Regions from separate parts of the Youngimonas ophiurae (nom. illeg.) genome, predicted to be linked through region 2. Evidence: riboswitches for the same ligand, from Rfam matches in the RefSeq annotation. Region 2 holds a riboswitch; the other holds the start of a gene.
What was found. A riboswitch is a leader RNA that binds a small molecule or an ion and turns the genes downstream of it on or off. The one in region 2 is predicted to bind cobalamin.
Positions count from the first base shown of each region.

Region 1: linked by a shared signal. The riboswitch ahead of ACP15O_RS14665 (TonB-dependent receptor plug domain-containing protein) and the one ahead of ACP15O_RS00410 (energy-coupling factor ABC transporter permease) in region 2 are both predicted to bind cobalamin.

Region 1 is NZ_JBNAGJ010000007.1:57,427-72,738, reverse strand. Features, by position in the region: gene hypF (carbamoyltransferase HypF) at 1-357, opposite strand, end outside; gene ACP15O_RS14700 (nickel-dependent hydrogenase large subunit) at 357-1,784, opposite strand; gene ACP15O_RS14695 (NADH-quinone oxidoreductase subunit B family protein) at 1,781-2,773, opposite strand; gene ACP15O_RS14690 (PAS domain-containing sensor histidine kinase) at 2,770-4,098, opposite strand; gene ACP15O_RS14685 (adenosylcobinamide amidohydrolase) at 4,168-4,842, opposite strand; gene ACP15O_RS14680 (ABC transporter ATP-binding protein) at 4,839-5,597, opposite strand; gene ACP15O_RS14675 (FecCD family ABC transporter permease) at 5,594-6,577, opposite strand; gene ACP15O_RS14670 (ABC transporter substrate-binding protein) at 6,574-7,389, opposite strand; gene ACP15O_RS14665 (TonB-dependent receptor plug domain-containing protein) at 7,400-9,208, opposite strand; cobalamin riboswitch at 9,343-9,559, opposite strand; gene ACP15O_RS14660 (GNAT family N-acetyltransferase) at 9,625-10,449, opposite strand; gene ACP15O_RS14655 (GntR family transcriptional regulator) at 10,446-11,129, opposite strand; gene ACP15O_RS14650 (ABC transporter ATP-binding protein) at 11,380-12,354, shown strand; gene ACP15O_RS14645 (ABC transporter substrate-binding protein) at 12,403-13,668, shown strand; gene ACP15O_RS14640 (ABC transporter permease) at 13,745-14,599, shown strand; gene ACP15O_RS14635 (ABC transporter permease) at 14,603-15,312, shown strand, end outside.
Region 2 is NZ_JBNAGJ010000001.1:67,087-82,398, reverse strand. Features, by position in the region: gene cobN (cobaltochelatase subunit CobN) at 1-1,480, shown strand, start outside; gene cobG (precorrin-3B synthase) at 1,477-2,619, shown strand; gene ACP15O_RS00450 (precorrin-8X methylmutase) at 2,620-3,249, shown strand; gene cobI (precorrin-2 C(20)-methyltransferase) at 3,252-3,968, shown strand; gene cobJ (precorrin-3B C(17)-methyltransferase) at 3,965-4,702, shown strand; gene ACP15O_RS00435 (cobalt-precorrin-6A reductase) at 4,678-5,424, opposite strand; gene cbiE (precorrin-6y C5,15-methyltransferase (decarboxylating) subunit CbiE) at 5,423-6,625, shown strand; gene ACP15O_RS00425 (cobalamin biosynthesis protein) at 6,622-6,993, shown strand; gene cobM (precorrin-4 C(11)-methyltransferase) at 6,990-7,775, shown strand; gene ACP15O_RS00415 (cobyrinic acid a,c-diamide synthase CobB) at 7,772-9,118, shown strand; cobalamin riboswitch at 9,112-9,299, shown strand; gene ACP15O_RS00410 (energy-coupling factor ABC transporter permease) at 9,356-10,033, shown strand; gene cobF (precorrin-6A synthase (deacetylating)) at 10,085-10,861, shown strand; gene ACP15O_RS00400 (TetR/AcrR family transcriptional regulator) at 10,816-11,448, opposite strand; gene ACP15O_RS00395 (class I SAM-dependent methyltransferase) at 11,521-12,114, shown strand; gene ACP15O_RS00390 (helix-turn-helix transcriptional regulator) at 12,227-13,129, shown strand; gene ACP15O_RS00385 (NHL repeat-containing protein) at 13,219-14,181, shown strand; gene ACP15O_RS00380 (ABC transporter permease) at 14,389-15,312, opposite strand, start outside.

The DNA.
Region 1 (15,312 bases), on a different contig from region 2:
AAAGCGGCGCTGGGACGAATCCGTGATTTCCGCCAGACAGGCCGGGCATGTGGCCGCATCCGGAGTAACCCGCGTCTCCGCCCCCGCCCCTTCTGAAGCGGCAATCGCGAATCCATCCGCCTGAGCATCGGGCCAGTCGGATTGCTCCAGCCCGTCAACGCGCGCCAAAGGCGGGGCCTGAGTGTGCAAGGCATCCAAAAAGGGCTGCAAATCCGCAGCCATCGCATAGATCAGCACGCCTTCGGGGTCATTCAGAACGCGCCCCTGCACGCCAAATCGCTGCGCCATCTGCCAGACAAAAGGACGAAACCCCACCCCCTGCACCTGCCCGCGCACCCTGATCTGCCGGGCCTGCATCAATGCACCGTGCAGACCATACAAGGGTCAAAACTGCGCACGATATGCTGCACGCTCAGCGGGGTTTGCTCCCCTTCATGGACAGGCGCGCCCACCAAAGCGGCCTCGACCGGACCAGGGGTGCCCGTTGCATCGCGCGGGCTGAAATTCCATGTGGTCGGCGCGATGATCTGGTAATGGGCGATCTTGCCGTTCTCGATCCGCAGCCAATGGCCCAAAGCGCCCCGCGCGGCCTCGACCAGCCCCTCGCCCTCGCCATCGCGGGGGACGGTGAATTTATCCATGAAACGCTGCGCGGGGTCGATGCGGTTCAGCAGGGATTCCATCCAGATTTGCGTGCGCGCCAGTTCCAGCAGACGGCCGATGACACGGGCCCGCACCCCGCCCTCGGCCGTCAGGGCCAGCGCCAGAGGATGCCCATCCAGCACCTGCCGCGCCAAAGCCCCGGTTTCATAGCTCTGCCCTGCCAGACGCGGGGCCTTGCACCAGCTATAGGCCGCATCGCGCATGTCCTCATCGGGGCGTGTCTGGCCGTCTTTGGGATGCGCCGTATCGCCCAGCATCCAGGCGTGGCTTAGGTCTTCGGTGATCTGCGCGGTTTCAAGCGGGCGCGCATCCTCGTCCCATAAACCGGACGCAAAGGCCGTGCCATCGGGCCCCGGATAGGCCCCAAACGACAGATAGCGCCCCGACCCGCGCCCCGAATGGGCCAGATCCAGATCGGCGGCGATTTCCAGAAACAGCCCCACATCCCCGCGCCGCCACTGCGCCAGATCCGAGACCGTGCTTAGCGCGGCGAATTCTTCGACCGGAGCGCCCAGCAAAACCCCCTCCAGATAGCGCCGAAAACCCGCCAGGCTGGCCGCGATCCGCACCTTATCGCGCGCTGATACCGCGCGGGTGACACCGCCGGGCTGAATCGCCAGGGTATGCGGCCACTTGCCGCCCAGCATCCCCACGATATGCAGCAGCCTGGCCCGCGCCTCGGTTGCGGCGCGCAGGGCGCTGCCCTCGATTGCGGTGAACCGGGCCACGGCGCGCGCGTGCCAGGGGCGTCCGGCATATCCCGCGCGCGCAAAATCGGGCATGAAGAACAGGTTGAAATGGGTCAGATGGTCTGAGACGTTTTCCACCGCGTGCAACAGCGCCGCCACGCGGGCGCCTTCCGGTGCCGGCTCTGTCCCCGCCGCATCCGCCAGCGCCAGCGCCGCCGCCATCGACTGGCTGATCGAACAGATACCGCAAATCCGAGGCGTGATCGTCAGCGCATCCATCGGGTCTTTGCCCGGCATCATCCGCTCAAAGCCCCGATACAAAGGCGAATTGGCATAGGCCGCCGCGACCCGCCCGTTTTCAATTTCAAGCCGGATTTCCAGATCGCCTTCGACACGGTTGAATGGGCCAACCAACAAAGAGGTTTCGCTCATGGTTTGGGTTTCTTCAGGCTGGGCGGCACGGTGATCCGGTCCGACGTGGCGTTGGTGCCGATACGTTCGGGCGTGGCGGCCTTGGACAGGCTGGCCAGCGCCATGAACCAGGCTTTGGGCATATCCGAGGGCAGCCCCACCGGGATCCCGGCGAATTTCGGCGTAACGGTAAAGCCGTGTCCGGGCTCTTCGAATTCGGGGGCGGTGCAGTTGATACAGGGGTATCCGGCACGCGTGCAGCTGCCCTCGCCATTCCAGGACCGGATGTTGCAATCGCCCACGGCCTGCGTGCCGATACAGCCCAGGTGCTCCATCATGCAGCCAATCTCGGACAGTTCGGTGGCGCTGGCCTTGTATTCGTAGAACTCGTTCTTCGGGCAGCCGTGATGCACCAGATGATCCGCATAGAACCGAGGCCGCGCGAACCCGTCCAGATCCTGCGCCCCCATCGCCCCCGAGGCCAGCAGCATCAGCGTTTCCGTCACCCAGTCCGGATGCGTCGGGCAGCCCGCCACATTGATCACCGGCAGCCCGCTACGCGAGGTGAACCCCGCAGGCAAAACCCCGCCCTTATGCGAGCCGTCATATTGCACGCCCACCGCATCCGAGGGGTTTTCCCCCGCGGTTGTCACCCCGCCAAAGGTGGCGCAGGTGCCCACGGCGATCACATGCTGCGCCCTGGCCGACAGGGACTGCACCCAGTCCAGCATGGACCGCCCGGTGCCCGCCAGAATGTGGTATTTCCCCGTCCCGCGCGGGCCTCGGGCGATTGCGCCTTCGATACACAGAATGTCCAGAGCCTGCGCGCCGGTCTCGATCGCGTGCAGCAGGCGGCGCACCTCATCGCCCGAGGCCTCGCTAAGGCTGGGATGCCAGAGAAACTCCAGCCCCGCGCCCGCCAGCAAGTCCATCAGGTTCGGGTCTTCGGCGCACAGCAGGGACATCGTGCAGCCCCCGCACCCGGCCGATTGCAGCCACAGGATATTCATCCGTCATCCCCGCGTTTCAATGTGATCCGAAAACAGGCGCCATCGGTGATCTGTTCGCACAGGGCCAGCGTCCCGCCGTGCTCCTCGACGATCTTATGCGAGATCGACAGGCCCAGCCCGGTGCCCTGCCCCACGTCCTTGGTGGTGAAAAACGGATCAAAGATCGTCTGCGCGATCTCTGCCGGAATGCCGGGACCGTTGTCGCGCAGCCCCAGAAAGGCCGTGTCGCCCTCGTATCCGGCCTGGAACGTGATCGTTGGATCGTCCTGCCCGGCCATCGCATCCACGGCGTTCTGCACCAGGTTCATCAGCACTTGTTGGATATGACCGGGGCGGCCGATGGCCATTACGACGGCGGGTCCTTGGAAATTCAGGGTAAGCGCCGTCTTGCTGCCGCGTCTGACCCAATTGGCGGCCACGCGGGCGCATTCGACCAGATCGAAGCTCAGCATCTCGCCCGAGCCCTCGGCCGAGAGCCGCCGCAGATCCTCGACAATATCGCGCACCCGCTCGGCCCCGTCGCGCGCGCCCTGCACCGCATCGCGCAGATTGGTGACCGCGCGGTCCAGCTTCAGTTCGGCCCTCAGCGCGATCAGCTCATCCCGAGACGCGCCGGCCTGCACGCGTTCGAAATAGGTTTCGAACCGGCTGGCGTATTTTTCCAGCGAATGGGTGTTGGCATAGACAAAGCTGATCGGGTTGTTCAGCTCATGCGCGACCCCGGCCAGCAGACGGCCCAGCGAGGCCAGTTTTTCATTTCGCACCAGCTGCGATTGGGTTTCCTTCAGCTGGTGGTGGCTTTCCTCCAGCTCGGAATAGGCGCGGCGCAGCTCGCCCAGCGGGCGGCCCGTCAGAACCGCGCCAATCCCCTTGCGGCGTCGATCCAGCCGCGGCGCGATCCGAAATTCCACCGGGTCGCGCCCGGCGGGCGTGGTCAGCAGCGCCTCGACCGTGGCCTCTTCGCGGCGCTGGATCGCATCGCGCATGGCGCTCATCAGCTTGTCGCGCTCGGCCCCGTCAAAGAATTCGGCCACGCCATGCCCGTCCAGCAGCGCGCGTTCCAGCCCCACCGCCTTGCAGAAACTGGCGCTGGCGTTGCTGATCTGCCCGTCGCGTTCCACAACCACCAGGTAATCGCTGATCGAGGCCAGAATCGAGCCCAGAAACCGGCGCAGAGCCTGAAGCTCGTTGTTCCGCGTCTCCAGCTTTTCCTGATATTCGACCAGATCGGCATAGGTTTTATCCACGGCCTCAAGCACATCCAGCCAAACGGCATCGTTCAGCTCGCCCCCCTGGCCTAGGATATGCTCTGGTTTTTGTTGCATGTTTTGCGTCTCCTGCCCGAACGATAGCGCTGGGGGCGCGAAAACGAAAGAGCCAGACAGCCCGCCCGATCATCCCGCGCCTGAGAAGCTCAGCCCTGCGGCCTCGGCCCCCGGCGAGGATTTCCATTCCCGCGCGCCTTGCGAAACCGCGTCATAAACCGCCTGCCCCAACGCGTGCCCGATCTCGGTATGCAGGCCCGCATAGGCCTGCGCGCCCGTCTGCGCCGCCACCGCGATACAATCTGTCCCCGTCCCGGTGGCGCGCCCCGTCGGCAGCTCCAGCCCCAGATCCATCACCGCCGCCGTGCGCGCCTGTGTCGCGATGCTGACGGACTCGAGCAGGGCCGTCTGCGTCAGCCCGACGTCCAGCCGCACCGCCACATTGATCGTTCCCCAGGTGCCGGGCGCTCGGGTGAACCGCGTCCCCACACGTTCCGCATTGGACAGGCCCACCGTGGCCACCGCATAAGCGCAAACCGATCCGATCTGCACCTGCGCCTGCGTCACCGCCTGCACATTACGCGAGGTCAGAAAGCACACAGCATCCTGCGCCTGCCGCTGGCTCAGTTCCTGATCCAGCCAGTCAACCACATCCAAATCGGGGGGCAGATCGGCATTGCGCACCTCGCGCCACAGGATACGGCGCGCGCGCACCAGACCGGGCCGGTTGATGGCCCAGCTCAGCACCTGCATTTCGCGGCCCAGATCGAACGTGACCCAGGGGCGCTCAATCGTCAGCGTCACCGCAGCACCTCCAGCGGTTGGAAAACCGGCCCGTCCGGCGTGTCCATGAAATGCGCGGAAATTCCGAATTCGCTGCGCAGGTTCTGCGCCGTCAGCACCTGTGTGGGCGCGCCATCGGCCACCAGCCGCCCGCCCGACAGCAGCACCAGACGCGTGCAATGGCGCACCGCAAGCCCCAGATCATGAATCGAGACCATCACGGATTTGCCCTGCGCCGCCACCTGCTGAAAACACTGCATGGTCGAGATCTGATGCGCCGGGTCCAGCCCTGCGATGGGCTCGTCCGCCAGCACCAGAGGCGTTTCCTGCGCCAGGGTGCGGGCGATCAGGGCGCGGGTTTGCTCGCCTCCGGACAGGCGGGTCGCCGTACGGTGCCGAAGGGTTTGTAGCCCCATCTGATTCAGCGCCCGGTCCACGGCCTCTTGATCTTTGGGCCCGATGGGCTGGCCCACGCCCAGATGGGGAATCCGCCCCAGCGCCACCAGTGTTTCCACCTCAACGGGCCAGGCGATCTCGTGGGTTTGCGGCATCCAGGCGGCGTGCCGGGCGCGGGCGCGCGGCGCCATATCCGCAAGCGAGCTGTCGCCCGAAAACGGCACCAGCCCCAGCGCCGCCCGCATCAGCGTGGTCTTGCCCGCCCCATTGGGACCGATCAGGCCGACCACCTCGCCCGGCCGGATCAACAGATCAATGCCGCCGAAAACCATACGCCCCCGCAGGGTGACCGAGAGGTCGCGCAGACGCAGCAGGCTCATATCCCCGCCCTCCGGGTTTTATAGATCAGATGCAGGAACAGCGGGGCCCCGACCAGCGCAGTCAGCACGCCCAGTTTCAGATCCTGGGTGGGCAGCACCAGCCGCACCACGATGTCCGCAGCCAACACCATCGCCGCCCCGCCCAAGGCCGAGGCCCACAGAAGCCGCCCCGGCCGCGAGCCCACATAGGGCCGCAGAATATGCGGCACCACCAGCCCGACAAAACCAATCGCGCCAGCCACAGCGGTGGCCGCGCCGATTGCAGCCGCCGTGCCAATCACAAGCTTCAGCCGCAGGCGCGTCAGGTTTACCCCCATCGCCTGCGCCGCGTCCTCGCCCAGGGTCAGGGCCTCAAGCCCGCGCGGCAACGTGGCCAGCAACCCCCAGCCCACCAGCATCAGCGGCAGCGCCAGCCAGACATGCGTCATAGACCGATCCGCCAGCGAGCCCATCATCCAGAACACAATCTCATTGGCGGCAAACGGGTTTGGCGACAGGTTCAGCACCAAAGAGCTAAGCGCCGCCGCCAGCGAAGAAATCGCGATCCCCGCCAGGATCAGGGTCAGCGCCCCCCCCTGCGGGCCAGCCAGCGCCAGCACCAGAAAAACGGCGGATAGCGCTCCGGCCAGCGCGGCGATGGGCAGCCCCAGAACGAAAGCGGCGGACAGCCCGGTATGAATCGCCAGAACCGCCCCCAGCGCCGCCGAGGCCGACACTCCGATCAGCCCAGGATCGGCCAGCGGATTGCGCAGATACCCCTGCATCCCGGCCCCGGCCATCCCCAGAGATATGCCGATCATCAGGCCCAACAGCGCGCGTGGCAGGCGGATTTCGCGCATCACCATGCTCAGCGGGCCCTCATCCTGCACAAACAAGGCGGACAGGCTGTCCAGCACCGGCATCCCCGCCGGCCCCAACACCAAAGAGGCCACAAACAACACCGCCACACAGACGGACAGGAACAGCATCAACCGGGTCATTTTGCGCGCCCTACCTGATGCCGCAGCGCCACCAGATCCGAAATCGCCCGCAGCACGAAAGGCGTGCCGCACAGCCAATCACTGTCGGCAACGCTGGCGGTTTCGCGGCCCTGCTGGATAGCGCGGATAACGGGGTGTTCCAAAATCGCCTCGGACCGGGACTGACCGGGGTATTTCGCGCCAGTCACGATGGCATCGGGTTGCAGCATCACCAGCACCTCAAGCGGCAGATTGCCCGCGTGGCTCTGGCCCGCGCGGGTGGTGGCATTTTCGAACCCGGCGGCCAGCAGGATCTGCCCAGCCAGCGTTTTATCCCCGGTCGTATAGCCATTCGCGTAATAGAGCGCCGCCAGAGGCCGGTTCTGCACGTCCTCGCGCAGGGCCTGTAGATCGGCATCGAATTTGGCCACCATGGCCTGGGCGCGGGGCTCTTGGCCCAGGGCGCGGCCCATCTGCAACATACGCGCGCGTACGTCTTCCAGGGAGTAGGCCGGCAGGAACATCTCAACCCGTTTGCCCAGACGCTGCAACATACCAACCGTCGCCCGCCCCGTATAGCGCCCGGCCAGGATCAGATCGGGATCTTGCAGATAGATTTCCTCGGCCAGGCCCCGGTTTTGCGGGAAATCCCGCGCGCGTCGGTGCATCGCACTGCTGCGCGGATCGGTGGACAGATAGGAAAGCGACGTGATCTGCGCCGGGTCCGCGATCAGCATCGCCAGCTGATCGGTGCACAGATTCATCGAAACGACACGGCGCGGCACCGTATCGGCAAAGGCTGCCGCGCCAGAAAACACCAGCGCGGCAGCCAAGGTTATGATCTTAATAAGTCCCACGAACCCCGATATACACCGCGCGGCCCGAAGTGCTATAGCCCGCAGCGGTTTCGTAGTTTTCGTCGGTCAGGTTCTCGATCCGCAGGTAGGCCTCGGCCCGGTCGGAAATTCGGTGCGAAACAAAGGCATTCACAACGGTATAATCCGGCACGGCGCCGATGGTGTCCGTCCGGTCGGCAACGTGGTTCAGGCTGATGCCGCCAAAGGTGCTGGCCCCCAGTTGCGCGTTCAGGCCGATCTCGATGTCATGCTTGGGCACGCGCAGCGCCTGCGCGCCGCTGCCATCGGCGGTGTCGGTCAGGGTGTAGCTGCCCACCAGGTCGATCGTGTCGGACAGGGCAACCTGCCCGGACAGTTCCAGCCCCTTGGCGGTGAAGTCCTGCACCTCGTAGCAGCCAAAGCCGCTGCCGCACCGGACCGAGCCGTAATCCCAATACACCTGCCCGTCGATGTCCGTCCGGAACAGGGTCGCGCGGACGAAGGCATCGCCGCCAAAGCGCTTCTCGATCCCCAGCTCAAAGCTGGTGGATTCTTCGGGCTGGAAGGTCGGATCGCCATAGACCGAGGTCAGCTGGTACAGGCTGGGCGGTTTATAGCCGGTGGCCGCCTGGGCCCGCAGAATCAGGTCTTCTTGAATGCGCCAGGCCAGCGCCACGCGCCCCGTGGTCTTATCCGAGAAATCGGCGGTATCGTCATGACGCAGCGAGGCCACGATATCCAGCGTGTCGGTGGGGGTGTAGACGGCCTCGGCGAAGATGCCAGTGATCTTGCTGGTGGCGCCGCCGGCCTCTTCGCGGGTCTGGTCGGCACCGACATGCATGGCCACGGCCGCACCCAGATCGAAGCTGGCGGCATATTCCAGCTTCTTGCGCTCGCCGTTGAACGGCGTCGCCCACCCGTTCGAGCTGCTAAGCCGGTCGGTTTCAAAATAGCTGTAGGACAGGCTGTGCGTAACCGCGCCGGTCATGAAATCGGTGAACAGACGGATGCCTTTGGCCTCGCGTTCGTTGATCTCGTCATAGGGCAGCGCGCCATCGCCCGACCATTCGTCGAACTCGCCATTGGCATCCAGATAGAAGGCCGAGACACCGACACTGGCGGTGTCGCTCAGGTGGTAGACGCCGCGCAGGTTGATCAGGGTCTGCTCATAGCCGTCATCCTCGGTGCCTGCGGCATTGGCCGAGAACCCGTCGGTTTTCACATGGCTCAGGCCCAGCGACAGTTCCGTCCGGCCATCGCGCAACCCCAGGGCCAGCGCCCCGCGGCGGGTGTTATACGCGCCATATTCCAGGCTGGCCTGGCCCGACACGCCGTCCTGCGCCGGGGTCCAGCTGTCCAGGTTCACCACGCCGCCGACGGCGCTGACGCCATAGCGCGCCGATTGCGAGCCTTTCAGAACCTCAACCCGCGACAGGTTCGCGCCGGTCAGCCCGCCCCAGTCGAATCCGTTGCCGCTGCTGGCCGGATCCGAAATATCAATGCCATCCAGCAGAACCGGCACATAGGCGCCGCCCAGCCCCCGGATCCGCAGGTTGGTCGAGGTGCCCAGCCCCCCGTTCGACGAGGCCGTCACCCCCGGCAGCCCGGTCAGCAGCCCCGACAGGCGGGTGTCGGGCGCGGTGTTCAGATCGTCCTCGGTGACGATTTCAACAGTGGTGCCCGAGCGTTCGACAGCGGTTTCGTCATAGTTGGCAGAAACTGTGATATCGCCCAGATCCAGATCATCCTGGGCAAAGGCCGGTGCCGTGGCCAGCGCGGTCAGCGCGACACCAGTCAAAAGAGCGGTCTTGGTCATCCCATCATCCCCTTTGGCGCGGGCAGTCGGGCCCGCATATGCTATGAATGTCCTGAAGGGATGCTCCCTCCGCAGACGGTGAGTGTCGTCACCACAAACGGAAGGTCCGTTGTCCGAAACGCGCCCCGCGCTTGGACCGGGTGATCGCCTCGGCAGGTCTCCTGACTTGCGGGTCTCAGCTTGGCCGGGCCTTCCCAGCGCGCATTTTCTGCGCGTCAGTGGCATGTTCCGGCTTCGCTCGCCGCTCACAGTTGCGGGGGCAGTTGCGGAGTTGCGGGCTGCTCTTGCCCGCTCACCGCATTCCCTATTATCCGCTGGCGTACCAGTCGGACCGAAGCAGAGGTCGGATAATCGTTCCCGATTTCTTTGTAAATGATAAGTTTGCCGCAGCGCAGAGCCCGGCAGCCTGCGCCGGGCTATCCCAGCTCCAGCGTGGCCACCCCGAACAGCGTCTGCGGCGCCGCAGCCGCGGGGGCCGGGCCGCGATACATTCTGGCCGTGGCAAAGCCCGAACGGAACCCGGCGGCTTCAAGCCTGGCCTGAAACCCGGCCTGCGCGCCCGGCACGTCGATCGTTACATCCGCCACTCCGACCGACAGCGCCGCCGCTTGCATCAGGGCCCAGGCATCTGCTGCGGTTTCGGCCACAACCGGGCCCAGTTTCCCCCCATCGCGGCACAAACGCGCGGTGGCGAACCCTGCAACCTTGCCGCGCTGCAACACCACGGTTTTGCGCGTCTCGGCCTGCGTCAGCCAGGGCCTTAGGAACCTTGGGCGCGCAAACCCGTTCGCTGCCAGATCCAGCTCAGACAGATCGTCCCGCGCATCCAGTGCGCGGATGTCCGGATGCGCCAGCGGCTTCAGACGTCCCCGATAGCGCATCGTCGCGCCAGCGTGCCGAAACCCTGAACGGGCATAATTCGCCTGCTGCTCGGCCACGCCATCCAGCCCCACGGTCCGATCCCCCGCATGGGCCAGCGCGTGCCGCCACAATGCCAGCCCGATCCCCTGCCCGCGAAACTGTGGGTGACAGATATACAGCCCCAGAAAGGCAAAGCTGTCCGAATGGATCACAACCGAAATCGCGGCCACCATGCGCCCATCGACCTCGGCCAGGAAAAACCCTTCGGGGTCAGAGGCATAAAAGGCCTCTGCATCCTCATGGCCCGGATTCCAACCCTCTTTGGATGCCCAGTCCAGCATCCGGGCCACATCCCCCGCCGAGGCCGTTTTCAGGATCATTGCAGCGCGTCCCTCAGCGATTGCGGCGCCGAGCTGATCGCCCGCAGGTCCAGCGATGTCAACAAGTCCAGCAGGTGGTTTTTCATCAGCTCTTCGGCCAGCGGACCGTCATGATCGGCCAGAGCGCGCAACAGCGCATCATGCGCGTGGCTTTCGCACAGCGCAGCGCGGCGCTGCCAATACAGCGCAATAATCAACGAGGACCGCGACACCAGCTGCGCCACGAAATCGGCAATCGTGTCCTGATCGGCAATGCGGGCGATCTCGATATGAAACAGTCCCGACAGATGCAGCGCGCGCCCGGTATCGCCCTGCTGCAAGGCGGCGTGTTCGTCATCTATGTGGCGTTGCAGATTGGCCAGATCGGTTTCGGTGATCCGCTCGGCCGCGGAATGGGCGGTGCGCGGCTCAAGCAAAGAGCGCGCCTCGAAGACTTCGCGCGCTTCCTTGACGGTGGGCTGCGCCACAAAGGCCCCGCGGTTGCGCCGCAGATCAATCAGCCGTTCATGGGACAATTGCTGCAACGCCGCGCGGACAACCGTCCGGCTGACGCCGTAAATCTCGCCGACTTCATCCTCGTTCAGCTTCATCCCTGGTGCCAGGCGATGTTCATGGATCGCCCGCGCCAGATTTTCGGCAACGAAACCGCTGCCAGAGTCTTTTTTTCGCGCCTGCTGCATTCTGTTGCTGTGCCCTTTCGTTCGCCGAGTTTCCCGTCTTGGGCGGTGATTCTCAAGTGTGGGATCAATTCGCAGCGGCGGCGACATTATTGTATACAATATTGGATTACTATTTGTGCGCACTTGATCGGCAAGCGCTGAAATCTCGGGCATCGCGTGTTTGCGCATGGCAAAACCCCTGTCAGAGCTTTGCCCCGCCCCCACAGCCCCCGCAGCATGACCCCAACGAAACGCCGACAAGGGGTGAGCGATGCGCTCGGGACAGGATCTGGAACTGGTTCATTTGACGAAACGCTATGGGGACACGCTGGCCGTGCGTGACGTCAGCCATGTGTTTCACAAGGGCAGCTATGTGTGCCTGCTGGGCCCCTCGGGCTGCGGAAAATCCACAACGCTGCGGATGATTGCCGGGCACGAGGCGGTCTCGGACGGGGCGATCCTGCTGGACGGTCAGGATATTTCCGCCCTGCCCCCCGCCCAGCGTGGCACCGCGATGATGTTTCAGAATTACGCGCTGTTCCCGCATCTGAACGTCCGCGACAACGTGGCCTTTTCCCTGCGCATGAAGGGCGTGGACAAACCCACCCGGCACAAGGCCGCCGATGAGATGCTGGCGCTGGTGGACATGACCCAATTTGCCGATCGCCTGCCCGATCAGCTGTCCGGCGGGCAGCAGCAACGCGTGGCGCTGGCCCGCGCGCTGGTGACCAAACCCAAGGTGCTGCTGCTGGACGAGCCCCTTTCGGCGCTGGATCCGTTCCTGCGCATCCGGATGCGGGCCGAGCTGAAACGCCTGCAACGCGAGCTGGGCATCACCTTTATTCACGTCACCCACGGCCAGGACGAGGCCCTGGCACTGGCCGATGAAATCGTCGTGATGAATAACGCCGTGATCGAACAGGCCGGGCCGGCGCGCGATGTCTGGACCGCGCCGCGCACCGAATTCGTGGCGCGTTTCATGGGCGGGCATAACGTGATCTCGCTGGATGGGCAAAAGGTGGCCCTGCGCGCCGATGACGTGCGGTTGGGCCAGACCGGCCTGCCCGCCACCGTGACGGCGGTGGAATATCAGGGGGCGCATGTGGCCCTGACCTCAACCACCCAATCGGGCGAAGAGGTTCTGGCGCTGGTCCCCGAAACCACCTTTTTCGCAACACCAAAAAATCCGGGCGACGCGATTGCGCTGACCTGGGACGAGGGGCGGCTGCACCGCCTCCTGGCCTGAGAGCCACCCCACCGATCCAACACAGACCAACATGAAAAGAGGATGAAGATGGCCAAAGTAGGATACACGCGCCGCTCACTGCTGAAATCCGGGGGCGCCGCGCTGGCTGCCACCGCGCTGCCCGCGCCGATGCTGTGGGCGCAAAACATCAAGGACGTCACCCTGCGCCAGTTCGGCACCGGGGTTTCGAACCTGAACGAGGTCGCTCAGAAGGTCAAAGAGGACCTGGGCTTTACCCTGGAAATGACCGCCCTGGATTCGGACAGCGTGACACAGCGCGCCGCCACCCAGCCTGGCAGCTTTGACATTGCCGACATCGAATACTGGATCTGCAAAAAAGTCTGGCCCACCGGCAACTTGCAGGCGATGGATACCAGCAAGATCAAGAATTACGACAAGATCGTCGGCATTTTCAAATCGGGCAAGCTGACCCCCGAATCCACCATCGCCCAGGGCACCGCGCCCCATAGCGTCGGCTTTGTCGAAGGCCCCGGCTCGAACAAGTTCGCGTCCGAGGAAACCGGCTGGATGACCCTGATCCCCACCATCTATAACGCCGACACGCTGGGCATCCGCCCTGATCTGATCGGCCGCCCGATCGACACCTGGGCCGAGCTGCTGAACCCCGAATTCAAGGGCAAGGCCTCGATTCTGGACATCAGCTCGATCGGGATCATGGACATGGCCATGGTCTGCGAGGCAATGGGCGAAATCCAATATGCCGACAAGGGCAACATGACCCGCGAGGAAATCGACAAGACCATCGGCATCTTCACCGAAGCCAAGAAAAACGGCCAGTTCCGCGCCTTCTGGAAAACCTTCGACGAAAGCGTGAACCTGATGGCCTCGGGCGAGGTGGTGATCCAATCCATGTGGTCACCCGCCATCACCGCCGTCAAATCGCGCGGCATCCCCTGCGTCTATCAGCCTCTGAAAGAGGGCTACCGCAGCTGGGGCGGCGGCATCGGCCTGTCGGCCAACCTGTCCGGCCTGGAGCTGGAGGCCGCCTATGAATACATCAACTGGTATCTGGACGGCTGGGTCGGCGGGTTCCTGATGCGTCAGGGCTATTACTCGGCCGTGCCCGAGACCTCGAAGAACTACATGTCCGAAAACGAATGGGGTTTCTGGTTCGAGGGCAAAGAGGCCACCGGCGACATCACCAGCCCCTTCGGGGACGTGCTGGCCAAATCCGGCGAGACCCGCGATGGCGGCTCGTTCTATGACCGGATGGGCGCCGTGGCCTGCTGGAACGCCGTCATGGACGAAAACCAGTACATGGTCCGCAAGTGGAACGAATTCATCGCATCGTGATGCGGTGACACCTTGGGATGAGGGGGCGCGGCCCTCTCATCCTCCCCTTTCCTGACGCTGCGCGCAAAGGCCCCCTATGCTGAAAAACCGTCACCTCTCGGGCTGGCTGCAAGCCGCCCCGCTTAGCCTGATCCTGCTGGGGTTTTTGATCCTGCCGATCCTGACGATTGTCGTGGTCAGCTTCTGGCGGGCGACGGAATTTTCCATCATTCCCGATTTCTCATTCGAGAATTACCAGTATCTCTTTGGCTCGCCCGTCACCTACAAAGTCTTCTTCGCCACGTTCAAATACGCGCTGATCACCTGGGCCGCGACCTTTCTGATCGGGTTTACCGTCGCCTATTACCTGGCCTTTCACATCCGCAGCCAGGGCGTGCAGATCGCGCTGTTTCTGCTGTGCACGATCCCGTTCTGGACGTCGAATATCATTCGGATGATTTCCTGGATTCCGTTTCTGGGGCGCAACGGGATTGCCAACCAGACGCTGATATCCTGGGGCGTGGTGGATCAGCCGGTCGAGTGGCTGCTCTATTCGGATTTTTCAGTCATTCTGGCCTTTGTCCACCTGTACACGCTGTTCATGGTGGTGCCGATTTTCAACACGATGATGCGGATTGACCATTCCCTGATCGAGGCCGCCCGCGACAATGGCGCCAGCGGCTGGCAAACGCTGACCCATGTGATCCTGCCGCTGACCAAACCGGGGATCATGATCGGCACCATTTTCGTGCTGACGCTGGTGATGGGGGATTTCATCACCGTGCGTTTCATGTCCGGCAGTCAGAAGGCCAACGTCGGCCGGCTGATTTCCAACGATATTTCCCTGCTGCAATATCCCTCGGCCGCGGCGACATCCGTTGTGCTGCTGCTGACCGTGCTGATCGTGATCGGCATCCTGCTGCGCTTTGTCGACATCCGTAAGGAGCTGTGATCCATGGAAAAGCGTCCTCGTTCCTTCTATGTGCTGACCGCGTTTTTCGCGCTGTTCATTCTGTTTCTGTACGGCCCGACGATCACCATCGGCATCCTCAGCTTCCAGGGGCCGGGCGGAGGCCTGACCTTTCCCATGCGCGGGGTGTCGCTGCACTGGTTCTTTGATCTGTTCGAGGAACAGGCCGTGGGGGACATCTGGGGCTCGTTCCGCAGATCCTTTGCGCTGGGGCTGATGGTGATGGTGACCACGGTCGTGGTGTCGGTGATGGGCGGGCTGGCCTTTCGCAAACGCTTTGCGGGGTCGGGCGTGGTGTTTTACCTGATCATCGCCTCATTGGTGATCCCGTCGATCCTGGTGTCACTGGGGGTGGGGCTGATCTTTAGCCAGCTGGGCTGGCCGGTGCATTGGGCCAGTTCCGGATTCGGCGCGCAGCTGACCTGGACGCTGCCCTTTGGCCTGCTGATCATGTTCGCCGTCTTCAACCGTTTCGACAAATCCTACGAAGAGGCCGCCCGCGACCAGGGCGCCACCGCCTGGCAGACGATCCGTTTCGTGGTGCTGCCGATCATCGCGCCTTCTTTGATCGGGGTGGCGCTGTTCGGCTTTACCCTGTCCTATGACGAGTTCGCCCGCACCCTGCTGACCGCTGGCAGCTATAACACCCTGCCGCTTGAAATTTTCGGAATGACAACCAACGTCACCACCCCGGT
Region 2 (15,312 bases):
GCATTCGAACCTGCCGCGCGATCTGGCCCATCTTGAAACTCTGCTGGATGAATATTCCACGGCCGACGGGCTGGATCCGGCCCGCCGGGACCGTCTGATCGCGGATATCCGCGCCGAGGCCCAGGGACGCGGTGTCGAGACCGATCTGGGCCTGCCCGAACAGGCCTCGGCCGCCGAGGCCATCCCCCGCATTGATCGTTTTGTCTGTGATCTCAAGGAAAGCCAGTTCGGCGAAGGCCTGCATGTGTTCGGCACCGGCCCGCACGGACAGGCCGAACTGACCGGCCTGCAACAGGCCCTTTCGGGGCGGTTCGTCCCGGCCGGGCCGTCCGGATCCCCCTATCGCGGGCGCAGCGATGTGCTGCCGACGGGGCGGAACCTTTTTACCACCGATCCGCGCGCCGTGCCCTCGCGGGCGGCCCATGCGCAGGGGATCAAACTGGCCGAGGAACTGCTGCGCAAACACCTGCAAGACCACGGCGACTGGCCCAAGGGGCTGGTGATTGATCTGTGGGGCTCGGCCACGATGCGCACCGCCGGCGAGGAATTTGCCATGGCGCTGCACCTGGCCGGGCTGGCGCCGCGCTGGGATACGCAATCGGACCGGCTGAACGGGTTCGAAATTCTGCCGCTTGCCCTGCTGAACCGGCCCCGGATCGACGTCACCCTGCGCGTGTCGGGCCTGTTTCGCGATGTGTTCCCCGGACTGGCGCAGATGTTTGAAACCGCCGCCGCGCAATTGGCGAAACGCGACGAGGAAACCGCCGATAACCCCTACAGCCTGCGCAGCCCACGGGTGTTTGGCCCTGCTCCGGGGCGCTATGGGCTGGGCATGGGCGCGCATCTGGACAGCTACTCTCGGGACAGTCGCGCCGCCGCGGGCGAGGCCTGGCTGAATGCCTCGGATCATGCGATTTCCGCAACCGGCCAGATCACCCCCGCCCGCCCGGAACTGGAGACCCGGCTGCGCGGCGCAGACAGTTTCGTGCACCTTCAGGATCTGCCGGAAACCGATCTTCTGATGGCGGCGGATTATGCCGCGCACGAGGCCGGATTTGCCGCCGCAATGGCCCGTATCGGTGCCCCGCCCCCCGCGCTGTATCATCTGGATGCCACCCGTCCGGACACCCCGCGCGCGCGCGCGCTGCCAGAAGAGATCGCCCGCGTGGTGCGCGCCCGTGCCGCCAATCCAGACTGGGTGGACAGCATGATGGCGCACGGGTTTCGCGGCGCAGCCGAGATGGCCGCCACGCTGGATCACATGGCCGCTTTTGCCCATCTGGCAGGGGCAGTGCCCGCCCATCTGTTCGATCTTTATTTTCAGGCGACACTTGCGCGCGAGGATGTCACCGCCTTCCTGCACCGCACGAACCCGCAGGCGCTAAGCGCCCTGCGCGATCGGTTTCAGGCCCTGCTGGAATCGGGGCTGTGGCAGACCCGCCGCAACGCCATCCTTGCCCGATTGGAAACCCTGCCATGACCGCGCCCAAGATATACGGCTGGTGCCCCGGCGCGTTGCGCCCCATGGTCTCGGGGGATGGGCTGGTGGTGCGTATCCGCGCCCCGCTGGGACGGCTGAAGCCAGATCAGACCGCCGGAATCGCCGCCCTGTCTCTGCGTCACGGAAACGGGCTGATTGATCTGTCCGCGCGCGCAAATCTGCAACTCCGCGGCATCCAGAAGGCCGAATATACGCCTCTGATCAACGGGTTAAAACGCCTTGGCCTGATTGATGCCGATATCCGGCGCGAAAGCCGCCGCAACCTGATGATCGCCCCGTTCTGGCGCAGGCAGGACGATACCTATCGCGTGGCCAGATCTCTTGCTCAGGCTCTGGCCCGGCCCGACGCGCCGGATCTGCCCGGAAAATTCGGGTTCGCCGTGGATTGCGGCCCGGCCCCCGTGCTGTGTGCCAGCCCGGCCGATATCCGGATCGAGCGCGCGGCCACAGGTTTGATCTGCCGCGCCGACGGGATGGAGATGGGCCTGCAAACAGACGCCGGATCGGCCGCGCAGGTGGCCCTGGATCTGGCAGACTGGTTCCTGAAAACGGGCGGGGCCCGCGCTGGACGAGGCCGCATGGCCCAGCATCTGGCCACCACCGCCCTGCCCAAACGGCATGACATCCCGCGCCTCGCTGCCGCGACGCCTCCGGGGCCGGGGGTGGGCACACATGGTGCGCTCGTTGCTCTGGAATTCGGGCAGATCCACGCCCAGACCCTGGCCGCGCTGGCACCTTTGGGCCCGATACGTCTGACACCCTGGCGGATGCTGCTGCTGGAACAGGCGCACAGGCTGCCCGCTCATCCCCAGCTGATCACCCATCCGCACGATCCGCGCCTGTCTATCAGCGTCTGCACCGGAGCGCCCGGCTGCAAACAATCGCTGTCCGAAACCCGTGCTCTGGCGCGCAAACTGGCGGGCGTTCTGCCGCGTTATGCGTCCAGGCCGGTGCATATTTCCGGCTGCGCCAAAGGCTGCGCGCATCCGCAGCCCTGCGCGGTGACGCTGACCGCAACAGGGCCGGATCGCTTTGATCTGATCCGCAATGGCCGCGCGGCAGATGCCCCCGCCCGAACCGGCCTGCACCCCCACGACATTCTGAACGGAGAGCTGTGAATGCCTCATATCTATGAAACCAACGGCGCGGCGATTTATGCCGAAAGCTTTGCCACCATCCGGCACGAAGCCGATCTGGCCCGCTTTGACCGCGACGAGGAATCCGTGGTGGTGCGGATGATCCACGCGGCTGGCATGGTCGGGCTTGAGGAACATGTGCGTTTCTCGGATGGGATGGCGCATACCGCGCGGGCCGCGCTGGCAGAGGGCGCGCCTATCCTGTGCGATGCCTTCATGGTGGCCGAGGGCATCACCCGCCCCCGCCTGCCGGCCCGAAATCCCGTCATCTGCACCCTGCGCGACCCGCAGGTGCCTGACATGGCCCGCGCCATGGGCAACACCCGTTCGGCCGCCGCGCTGGAATTGTGGCGCCCGCATTTACAAGGCGCGCTGGTGGCCATCGGCAACGCGCCGACAGCCCTGTTTCACCTGCTGAACATGCTGGAAGATCCGGCCTGCCCGCGCCCCGCCGCGATCATTGGCTGCCCCGTCGGCTTTGTCGGCGCCGCCGAAAGCAAAGAGGCCCTGATACAGGCCCCGCCCTGCCCCGCGATGATCGTGCGCGGCCGTCTGGGCGGCTCGGCGATGACTGTGGCCGCTGTGAACGCTCTGGCAAGCTGGAAGGAATAATCATGGGCAAGGTTATCTGTGTGGGCCTCGGCCCCGGTGATCCCGATCTGATGAGCGTCAAGGCCCACCGGCTGATCTCGGGTGCCAGCCACGTCGCCTATTTCCGCAAAAAAGGCCGCGCGGGACGGGCCCGTAAAACAGTCGAGGGGCTGATAAACCCTGCGGCGACCGAATGGGCGATGGAATATCCCGTCACCACCGAGCTGCCCTTTGACTCGCCCGAATATACGCGGCTTCTGTCCGGGTTTTACGATGACTGGGCCACGCGTCTGGCGGATCTGTCCGCCGCACAAGACATTCTGGTTCTATGCGAGGGCGACCCGTTTTTCTTTGGCTCTTTCATGCACTTACACACGCGCCTTCAGGGCCGCGCACAGATCGAGATCATCCCCGGCATCACCGGCATGTCCGGTTGCTGGACAGCCACGGGCACGCCGATCACCTGGGGCGATGACGTGTTGACAGTTGCGATGGCCACGCTGCCCGAACAGGAACTGGCCCGCCATGCGGCCAACACCGATGCGCTGGTTGTGATGAAGATCGGCCGCAACCTGCCCAAGCTGAAACGCGCCCTCAGCGCCGCCGGACGGATGCAAGACGCCTGGCTGGTCGAGCGCGGTACGATGCAGGGCGAGACGGTTCAGAAACTCTCGGACGCGCCCGAAACCGTCCCCTATTTCTCGATCGTGCTGATCCATGGCCAGGGGCGGCGCCCATGAGCGGCTGGGTTCAAATCGCGGGTCTGGGCCCCGGAGATACGCAGCTGATCACCCCAGAGGTACAGCACGCGCTGTCCCAGGCAACCGATGTCATCGGCTATATTCCCTACGTGCGCCGGATTGCGCCTCGTCCGGGGCTGACCCTGCACGCAACCGACAACCGGGTCGAACTGGAGCGCGCGGCACATGCGCTGGAACTGGCCGCGCAGGGGCATCGCGTGGTGGTTGTCTCTTCGGGGGATCCGGGGGTGTTCGCCATGGCCTCGGCCCTGTTCGAAGCGCTGGAGGCCGGGCCGGATCGCTGGCAGGATCTGGACATCCGCGTCCTGCCCGGCATTACCGCCATGCTGGCCGCCGCTGCCCGGCTGGGGGCCCCTCTGGGCCATGATTTCTGTGCGATCAATCTAAGCGACAATCTCAAGCCCTGGCCGCTGATTGAAAAGCGGCTCAGGCTGGGCGCGCAGGCCGATTTCGCCATGGCCTTCTATAATCCGCGCTCCAAAGCACGTCCCCATCAATTCGCCCGGACCCTGGACATCCTGCGCCAGGAATGCGGCCCCGATCGGCTGATCTCGTTTGCGCGCGACGTCTGCAAACCGGGGGAAACCCTGACCACCGTTCGCCTGTCGCAGGCACATCCTCAAATGGCCGACATGCGCACCGTGGTGCTGCTGGGGAATTCACAGACGCGGCAGGTGGGGCGGCATGTCTACACCCCCAGACGCTCCGGATGATCCAGCCAATGCAGCACCTGCTCCAGCCCTGTCAGAACCGTGCCAGCCGGCGCAACCGGACGATCCACCAGGATCACCGGCAAGCCCAATTCGCGAGCGGCCACCAGCTTTGCCATGGCCCCGTCCCCGCCCGCATTCTTGGCCACGATCAGCTGGATCCGGTGGGCGCGCATCAGCGCAATATCGCCGGGCACATCGAACGGCCCGCGTGCAATTTCCGCCTGCCAGTGCCGCAAGGGCACGTCCTGCGGCGCATCCACCAGCCGCAGCAGATACCGATGCTGAGACCGCGCAGAGAACAGCGCCAGCGCCTGTTTTCCGATCGCCAGAAACACCCGCGCGGGGGCCTCGGGCAGGGCTGCAACGGCGGCCTGCATATCGGAAACATGATGCCAGATGTCACCAGCGCCAGCCTGCCAGGGCGGGCGTTGATACGTCACCAGATCCACCCCCAGCGCCGCGCAGGCGGCCTGTGCGTTCCGGCTCATCCCAGAGGCAAAAGGATGTGTTGCATCAATCACTTGCCGCACGTTTTCAGCCTGCAAGAAAGCCTGCAACCCCGCGCATCCTCCGAAGCCGCCAACCCGTGTGGGCAAGGGCTGCGCGACGGGTCTGGCCGTCCGTCCGGCATAGGAAAACACCGCGTCCGCCCCGCGCTGTGCCAAGGCGCGCGCCAGCTCCGAGGCCTCGCTGGTGCCGCCAAGCAGAAGGATGCGCGCCATGTGTGAAAACCTCTCTGATCCTGCGTGGCTGACCCTGATCGGGCTGGGCGAAGATGGACTGGCCGGGCTGCATGATGCAAGCCGAAAGGCATTGCATGACGCCCAGCTGATTTTCGGAGGCCCGCGTCACCTGACCCTGGTGAACGCAGGCCCGCGCGGGCGGGCCTGGCCCGTGCCGTTTTCCATTGAGCCGGTGCTACGGGCGCGCGGCAAACGCGTGGTGGTGCTGGCCTCGGGCGATCCGTTCTGGCACGGTGCCGGAGGCAGCCTGACCCAGCACCTGACGCCCGCCGAATGGCAGTGCTTTCCCGCGCTTTCCTGCGTTGCCCTGGCCGCTGCGCATCTGGGGTGGCGGGCTCAGGATGTCCAGGCAGTCGCGCTTCATGCCGCTCCGTTCGAGCACCTGATCGCGCATTTGAACGCGGGGCAGCGCCTGTTCTGCACCCTGCGCGACGGGCTGGCCCCGCGTGCCCTGGCCCAGTGGCTGACCCAGCAGGGTTTTGGTGCCAGCCGCATGACGCTGCTTGCCGCACTGGGGGGGCCACGAGAGCAGATCCACACCAGCCGGGCCGATCGGTTCGACCTGCCCCAGACCCCCGCCCCGGTCATGGTGGCCTTGCAGATTGAGGGCCGGGCCGGCCTGCCCCAAAGCCCCGGCCGCGACGCCGATCTGTTCGCGCATGACGGCCAGATCACCAAAGGCCCGATGCGCGCCCTGACCCTGGCCGCGCTGGCCCCCCGCGCGGGGCAGCATCTGTGGGACATTGGCGCGGGCTCGGGCTCGGTTTCGGTGGAATGGGCGCTGGCGGCGACGGGGGCCAGTTCCTCGGCAGTCGAGCCCCGCGCAGATCGCATTCAGAACATCACCGAAAATGCCCGCCGCTTTGGCCTGCTGGACCGGATCACTCCGCATCTGGGCGCGGCCCCCCAGATATTCCCGCAACTCCCGCCGCCCGATGCAGTGTTTCTGGGCGGAGGCGGGTCCGAATCCCTGTTCCGCGCGCTGTGGGACATCCTGCCGCCGGGCACCCGCGTGGTTGCCAATGCCGTCACGCTGCAAAGCCAGGCCCTGCTGACCCGGTGGCAGGACGCACAGGGCGGCTCGCTGATGAAAATCGACCTGGCCATGGCGCAGCCTCTGGGGCGGGGCCAGGGGTGGCAGGCCGCGCGCAGCCAGCTGCAATGGAGCGTTCTGCGATGATTGTTGCCGGAATTGGAATGCGCAGCACGGCGCAGCAGGCACAGGTGCACGCCGCGCTGAAAATGTCCACGCACCCGATTGCCGCGCTGGCCTGTCTGGAGCAGCGGGCCGCGCCGCTAAGGCCACTGGCGCAACAGATGGGCCTGCCGCTTTTCACGCTCAGCGAACAGCAGATCGCGGGCGTTCCGACCCACACACAATCCCCCCGTATCCTGGCGCGTTTCGCAACCGGATCGGTGGCCGAGGCCACGGCGCTGGCCGCGCTGTCCCCTCAGACCGGACAACAGACCACACGGCTGATCGCTCCGCGCTGGGTATCCGCTTGCGGCCACATCACCATCGCCCTTGCAGAAGGATCCACCAAATGACCGTCCACTTTATCGGAGCCGGCCCCGGCGCGCCCGATCTGATCACCCTGCGCGGGCGCGACCTGATCGCGGCCTGCCCTGTGTGTCTCTATGCGGGTTCGCTGGTGCCCGAGGCGCTGTTACAGCATTGTCCGCCCGGTGCCCGGATCGTGAACACCGCGCCGCTGTCGCTAGATCAGATCATCGCGGAAATTCAGACCGCTCATCGGGCCGGACAGGATATCGCCCGTCTGCATTCGGGGGATCTGTCGGTCTGGTCCGCCATGGGCGAGCAATTGCGCCGCTTGCGCGCCCTGGACATTCCCTATCGGATCACCCCCGGCGTGCCTGCCTTTGCGGCCTCGGCGGCGGCGCTTGGGGCTGAGCTGACCCTGCCCGGCGTGGCGCAATCGCTGGTGCTGACGCGGACCTCGGGGCGGGCCTCGGCCATGCCCGAGGCCGAAACGCTGGAGAATTTCGCCGCCACCCAGGCCACGCTGGCGATTCACCTGTCCGTGCATGTGCTTGAGGATGTCGTGGCGCGGCTGACCCCCGCCTATGGGCCCGAGTGCCCGGTGGCCATTGTCTGGCGCGCCAGCTGGCCCGATCAGCGCCTGCTGCGCGCCACGCTGGCAACGGTGCTCGACGCCACGCAGGGGGAACGCGGCCGCACCGCGCTGATTCTGGTGGGGCCTGCCCTGGGGGCGCAGGATTTCGACGAAAGCTGCCTTTATGCCGGGGATTATGACCGCCGGTTCCGCCCCGTGGGCACGCACCCGCGCTTTCCGGAGGGCACGCAATGAGCCTGCCCTCTGGTCTGATGATCTCGGCGCCCTCTTCGGGGACCGGGAAAACCACGCTGATGCTGGGGCTGCTGAATGCGCTCAGCCGCCAGGGGCTGACGGTGCAGCCCTTCAAAAGCGGCCCCGACTATATCGACCCCGGCTTTCACCGGGTGGCGGCGGGGCGGCCCTCGTTCAACCTGGACAGCTGGGCCATGACGCCCGGCGATCTGAGCCAATGGCTGCAACAGGCGCAGGGGGCGGATCTGGCGCTGGCCGAAGGGTCGATGGGCCTGTTCGATGGCGTCGCCCGCCCCGGCGAGACCGGCAATGGTGCCAGCGCCGATATCGCCGCCCGGACCGGATGGCCGGTGGTGCTGATGCTGGATGTCTCTGGTCAGGCGCAATCGGCGGCCGCCACGGCGCTGGGGTTCCGCCAGATGCGGCCCGATGTCCGGCTGGCGGGCGTCGTGCTGAACAAGGTGGCCAGCCCCCGCCATGAACATCTGCTGCGTCTGGGCATGGAACAGGCAGGCATCCCGGTTCTGGGCGCGCTGCCCCGGCGCGGCGCGGTCGAGCTGCCCGAGCGGCACCTGGGATTGGTTCAGGCCGAAGAGCAGCCCCAACTGAAGGCTCTGTTGCAGGCCGCCGGGGATTTCATCGCCCAACACATCGACATTCCGGCCCTGCTGGCGGCGGCTGGCGGCACGCAGGCCAACGCGGCCCCGCTACATCTGCCGCCGCCTCCGGGGCAGCGGATTGCGCTGGCGCGCGATGCGGCGTTTTCCTTTGTATATCCGCATCTTCTGCACAGCTGGCGCCGGGCCGGAGCCGAAATTCTGTTCTTCTCGCCTCTGGCCGATCAGGCCCCGGACCCAAGCGCCGATACCTGCTGGCTGCCCGGAGGCTATCCGGAATTGCACGCCGGGGCGCTGGCGGCGGCCGAGCAATTCCACACCGGGCTGCGCCGCTTTGCTGAAACCCGCCCGGTCCATGGCGAATGCGGCGGCTACATGGCCATGGGCGCCGGGCTGGTCGACAAGGAAGGCACCCGGCACCGGATGGCCGGGCTTTTAGGGCTAGAGACCAGCTATGCCAGGCGCAAAATGCATCTGGGATACCGCCTGGCCCGGCTGAAGTCCGCGATGCCCGGCCTGCCTGCGGGCACGGCGCTGCGCGGGCATGAATTCCACTATTCCACAATCCTGGCCCAGCCGGATGATCCCCTGGCCCATGTCGAGGATGCCAATGGCGCCGAGGTGCCGGAAACCGGATCGCGCCGAGGCCATGCCAGCGGAACCTTTTTTCACCTGATCTCGGGGGCGTCCAGCCCCATCCAGAAAGGAGGCCAACCCCACAGATAACTCGGCCCGGCGGCTCCTATCGGTGCTTGCACCTGGGATGAAAAGGGAACGCGGTGCAAATCCGTGACTGCCCCCGCAACTGTAAGCGACGAGCAAACCGCACTGCCACTGAAGACCTCGGGAAGGCGCGGCCAGCGATGATCCGCAAAGTCAGGAGACCTGCCGCCACACGACATCCTGGCCCGTTTCGGGCCGTATCACACAATCGCCGTCGGGGAAGACGGCAAGGAGACTAAAATGCATATCGAACCTGGAATCGTAACCGGCGCGAAAATCGTGCTGTCTTATGCCACGGCTGCTGGTGCCGGCGCGCTGGTGCTTAGATCGGCCTATGATCTGATCCGCGCCAGCGGGGTGCTGGCCTTTGCCGGGCGCGCGCTGATCGCCACCGTCCTGACCTTTGTGTTCTTCGAGATCCTGCCGCATTTCCCGGTCGGCGTCAGCGAGGTGCATTTCATCCTCGGCTCGACCCTGTTTTTGCTGCTGGGTGCCGCGCCGGCGGCCGTTGGTCTGGCGCTGGGGCTGCTGATTCAGGGCCTTGTGTTCGCGCCCTTCGATCTGCCGCAATATTTCATCAACGTGACCACCCTGCTGGTGCCTCTGTGGCTGGTCAAAGAGCTGGCCCAACGCATCATCGCCCCCGGCACGGCCTATGTGGATCTGAAATACACGCAGGCGCTGGCGCTTTCGACGGCCTATCAGGGCGGCGTGGTGGCCTGGGTCGCGTTCTGGGCCTTTTACGGACAGGGGGTCGGCGCGGAAACCCTGGCCTCGGTCCTTGCCTTTGGCGGTGCCTACATGCTGGTCGTGATCATCGAGCCCCTGGCGGACCTGGCCGTTCTGGCGGCGGCCAAATCGGCACGGGATCTGACCCGCACGCCACTGTTCAACGCCCGCCTGCACAGCGGCAGCTAACGCTTCCGGCGTGGCCCTTTCTGGGGCCACGCACACCAAGGATTTCTACCCATGTACACCCTGTCGCTGGTCGGTATCGGCACCGGCAATCCGCAGCATCTGACCTTACAGGCGGTCGAGGCGCTCAATGCCTGCGATCTGATCCTGATCCCGCGCAAAGGCCGGAACAAAGACGATCTGGCCCAGGCCCGGCGGGAAATCTGCCAGCGGGTCTTGCGACCCGGCGGGCCGAAACTGGCCGAGTTCGATCTGCCGCGCCGCGACGACAGCACCCCCGATTATCACCAGGGTGTCGCGCAGTGGCACGATGCCATCGCGGAAACCTGGCGGTCTGAAATCCGTGCCCATCTGCCCGATGGCGGGCGCGTGGGGTTTCTGGTCTGGGGCGATCCGTCGTTATATGACAGCACGCTGCGCATCGCCGCACGGCTGGAAAACCACCTGCCGCTTAGGGTAAGCGTCATTCCCGGCATCACCTCGGTGCAGGCGCTGACGGCGGGACATGCCATCGCGCTGAACCGGATCGGAGCGCCCATCACCATCACCACCGGCCGCCAATTGCGCGATCACGGCTGGCCGGACGGGGCCGACACCGTTGTCGTCATGCTGGACGGGTCTTGTGCCTTCCAAAGCCTGAGCGGCAGCGCCTATCACATCTGGTGGTCGGCCTATGCCGGAATGACACAGGAAATCCGCCTGTCCGGACAGCTGGCAGAGGTCTCGGACAGGATTCGGCAGACGCGCGCGCAGGCGCGGGCACGGAACGGGTGGATCATGGATATCTACCTGTTGCGCAAACTGGACTGCCCCTCTGCCATGCCCAGATAGCCCTGCGCCGCCCGCAAAATCCGTGTCTCAAGCGTGCTGGCCTCGGTCGGTCCGAACACCCCGGTTGCATCCGTCATGCCATAAGTCAGCGCAGACAGATCCCGCGCGGCCTGGGCCGGGCGGGGAACGGCATGGTTGGCCAGCGCCTGGCTGACAACCTGAAGGATCGCCCGCTTGAGCGCCCGCGTTTCCTCTTCCATGGGCAGGGTCGCCTCAGCATAGCTGAGCGAGCGGACCAGAGCAGGCCGCTGCTGCCAATGCGCGGTTCCCGCGCGGATCAGCGCGCGCAGCACGCAGGTTAAATCCTGCCCTTCGGATTGGGCAGAGGCAGTCTGGAGCGCGCCAAGCAAAGTCTTGCGTTTCTGCCGGATCAGCGCCGCCAAAAGAGCCTCGCGCGCGGGGAAATACTGATACAGGCTGCCGATACTGACCCCGGCCCGCTGCGCCACCGCATTTGTGGTGAATCCCTGAAGCCCCTGCTCTTCCAGAATATGAGCCCCCGCCTGCAAAATCGCGCTGACCGTCGCGCGGGCACGGGCCTGACGCGGTTTTTTTCTGGGGTTTAGGAAGGTTTCCGCCGACGCCATGAAATACGAGTTTCCGATATGAGCCTTTGCTCACATTATTGTGGTATCCAAGACAGATGCAAGGGTAGCGCGATGACCGACACTGTTCTGTTCCTCAAGGCCTGGATCGGCGCGCCGTTGCGCGTGGCCTCGGTGGTCCCTTCGGGGCCCCGGCTGGCGCATCTGATCACCGCCCGCATCGGCCCCGACACCGGGCCCGTGCTGGAACTGGGGCCGGGAACGGGCGTTTTCACCCGCGCCCTGCTGAAAGCGGGGGTGGCCGAACGGAACCTGACCCTGATCGAGGCCGAGGATAGCTTTGCCGATCTGCTAAGCCTCAGGTTTCCGCAGGCCCGGCTTTATCGGATGGATGCAGGCGGCCTGCGGCACCTGCCCCCCGCCAGCCGCCAGCATGGAGCGGCCATCAGTGGCCTGCCGCTGCTGTCCATGCCCCAAAGCCAGGTGCTGCGGGTGCTGGCCGGCGTTTTCGCCCAACTGCGGCCCGGCGCGGCGCTGTGGCAATTCACCTATGGCCCGCGCTGCCCGGTGCCTGCGCGCATCCGGACGGGGCTGGGCCTGCGCACCCAAAGAGCCGGCCACACCTTGCGCAATTTTCCCCCGGCCACGGTCTGGCAGATCACCCAAGAGCCGCCCCATATCGGGCGCCCCAGGCCTCGTAACGGCTGATTGCCTGGCCTGAACCCATCATTCTTGCGCCTGAAACGGTCAAATCTGTGTGCAGGGCTGGGCCTGCGGGGCTGCTGTATTAAACTGCGGCCAGACCAGATAAGGAGCCCCAATGATCAGCGATCAGACGCTTTTACGGCTGGAATCCGAAGTCTCGCAGGCCATGTCTGCGGGGCAGATTGCGCGCAACATCGGCGTGAACGGGTGCCAACAGACCCAGAGCCTGACAGACATGGACATGGCCCAGCCGATTGTGATGTTCCCGATCAAGGGACGCAAACGGATCGCGGTGGGCCCCCAAATCTACGACGTCCAGGCAGGAGAGCTGCTGGTGCTGCCCCCCAACACGCGCTTTGATCTGCAAAACATCCCGGCGGTGGGAACGGGCCGTTTTCTGGGGGCCTCATTGGTGTTCGATGCCCCCACGGTTGAGCTGTTTCACAAGATTTATGGCCCCGAGCTGACCAACTGGCAGATGTCTGCGAAATGGCGCACCGCCGGGTCGGACGCGCTGTTTTCGCTGATTGCGGACTGGCTGGCACATGATCGGAAGTTTGGCTCGGATCGCGCACAGACCCGGCACCGCCTGGCCGAAATCCTGCTACTGCTGGCCCGGCAGGGGGTGGCTGGAAACCTGCTGGGATCGGGGGCCGAGACACTGCGTGATCGGATTCGCAGCCTGTTCGCAGCCGCCCCCGCACAGGACTGGCGGATCGCGGATCTGACCGCGAAACTGGCCATGAGCGAAAGCACCCTGCGCCGCCAATTGCGCAGCGAAAACACCAGCTTCCGCGCTTTGCTTGAAGATGCGCGGCTAAGCCATGGGGTCGAGCTGGTGATGATGTCGGACATGCCCATCGGCCAGATTGCCTTTGACTGCGGCTACCAGTCGCAATCACGCTTTTCCGAGCGGTTTCGCCTGCGGTTCTCGCTCAGCCCGACCGAGCTGCGCGCCACACAGACCCAGCCCGCCAGCCATGTGGTTCAGATGGACAGCTATCGCCCCGCGCCCTGACCGAAACAGGCGCGAGATTGACCGTCCGCGGCGCGCAAACACAGGCCCGAACGGGCATTTCTTTCCTCACATATCTGGAAAGGAAGCTTATGAAACTCTCGCTGACCCCTTTCGCGCTGATCGGCGCGCTTGTCTCTTTTGTGCCGGCGCTCGCCCAGTCCGGCACTGCCATCCCCCTGCCCGACCCCGCCTTTGCCCCCGAGGGCATTTCGGCCGATGCCGATGGCAACCTGTATACCGGCAGCCTGACCCAGGGCCGCCTGATCGCGATCTCGGCCAAAGATCACAGCGTGCGCGATTTCGCCCCCGCCGGTGCGAATGGCATGGTCACGGTTGTGGGCCTGCACGTGGCGGGGGACACCGTGTTCGCCTGTTCCTCGGATCCGGGGATCAGCGCGCTGACCGGCACCGCCGCCCCCGCTCTGGTGGCCTTTGACCGCGTCACCGGCGCGGCCTCGGGGCGGTACGAGCTGCCCGCTGGCGGTGCCTTCTGCAATGACATCGCCCAATTGCCGGACGGCACGATCCTGGCCACCGACAGCTTTGCGCCGCGGATTTATGCGCTTGCACCGGGGGGCGATCAGTTGGAAATCTGGCTGGAGGACGCGCAATTCAGCGGCGAGGGTTTCAACCTGAATGGCATCGCCTATGACGACGGCGCGGTCTATGCGCTGCGCTATAACACCGGCACGCTGCACCGGATCGCCATCGAGCAGAACGGCCAGTCCGGAGCCGTCAGCCAGGTGGCCCTGCCGCGAAATATCCATGGCGCGGACGGGCTGACGGCCCTGGGCAACGGACGGTTTCTGATCGTCGAAGGCGGCGGTTTGTCTGCTGGCGCGACAGGCGCCCTGCTGGGTGTCACGCTGAACGGCGACGCTGCCACAATCGACACGATCGCGGCGGATCTGAACGTGCCCACGACGGCCACGGTGATCGGAACGCAGGCCTATGTGATCGAGGGCCAGCTGGATCACCTGTTCGACCCGTCCGCAGGCCCCGCCGATCCATACCGGATCCTGAAAATCCAACTGCCCGCCGCCTATCGCTAAGACAGTCTGGATGACGACCGGCCAGAGCAATCCGGCCGGTCTTGGGTATTTAGGGGTATTTTCAGTTTTTGGCGTGCCAAGGAGTGCGGGCAATTATCCGGTTGCGCCGCGCCCCTTCACCACGAACATTCGGGCAGACAAGCCACCGCTGGCAGATTCTGATGAGCGGAATTTCCAATCCTGTGCGCCCGCGCCTGCGGCCATTCATCATTGATGACGCAATGCTTCAATCGGATCCAGATGCGCGGCACGACGCGCTGGGAAATACCCGAAAACCACGCCAACCGCCGCTGAAAACAGGAATGCAATGGCCACGATAAACGGATCGGGGCTGAACGGGATGACCATGATGTTGGACGCTACGGCTGCAAGCCCCAGCCCCAACAGGATGCCAATGACTCCACCGATCATCGACAGCACAACCGCCTCAACCAGAAACTGGAGCAGCACCTGATGCGCCGTGGCCCCAACCGCCAGCCGGATGCCAATTTCGCGGGTGCGCTCGGTGACCGAGACAAGCATGATGTTCATGATCCCGATCCCACCAACCAACAGGCTGACAGCCGCCACAGCCGATAGCAAACCAGTCAAAACGTCGGTAATCCCGGTCAGCATAGACGCCAGCTGTTTCATGTCGCGGACATTAAAATCGTCTTCTTCGCCGTCACTGATCCTGCGCCGCTCGCGCATCAGCACCTCGACATCGACCACGGCGCGCTCGGTGGACACGCCATCGACCACCGCCAGATAGATCATCGAAACATCTGACGTCCCAAGAACCCGGCGCTGCAAGGCCTTGATCGGCATCAAAACGATATCATCCTGATCCGAACCGAAGCTCGACGCGCCCTTTGCCTCCAGCAAACCGATGACTTCACACGAGACACTCTTCAAGCGCAATGTCTCACCGACCGGATCGAAATTTCCCATCAGTTCTTGGCGAACGGTTTCACCGATGATGCAGACCGCCTTGCCCGAGTTTTCCTCAGACGGCAAAAAACTGCGCCCGCGCACCACCGGCCAATCCACCACGTCCAGATAGCGCGCATCGGTGCCGGCCACGGATGTACGCATGTCCTCGGTGCCATAGACCGCGTTCAGCGTGGTCTGTGTATAGGGCGCGGCGGTGCG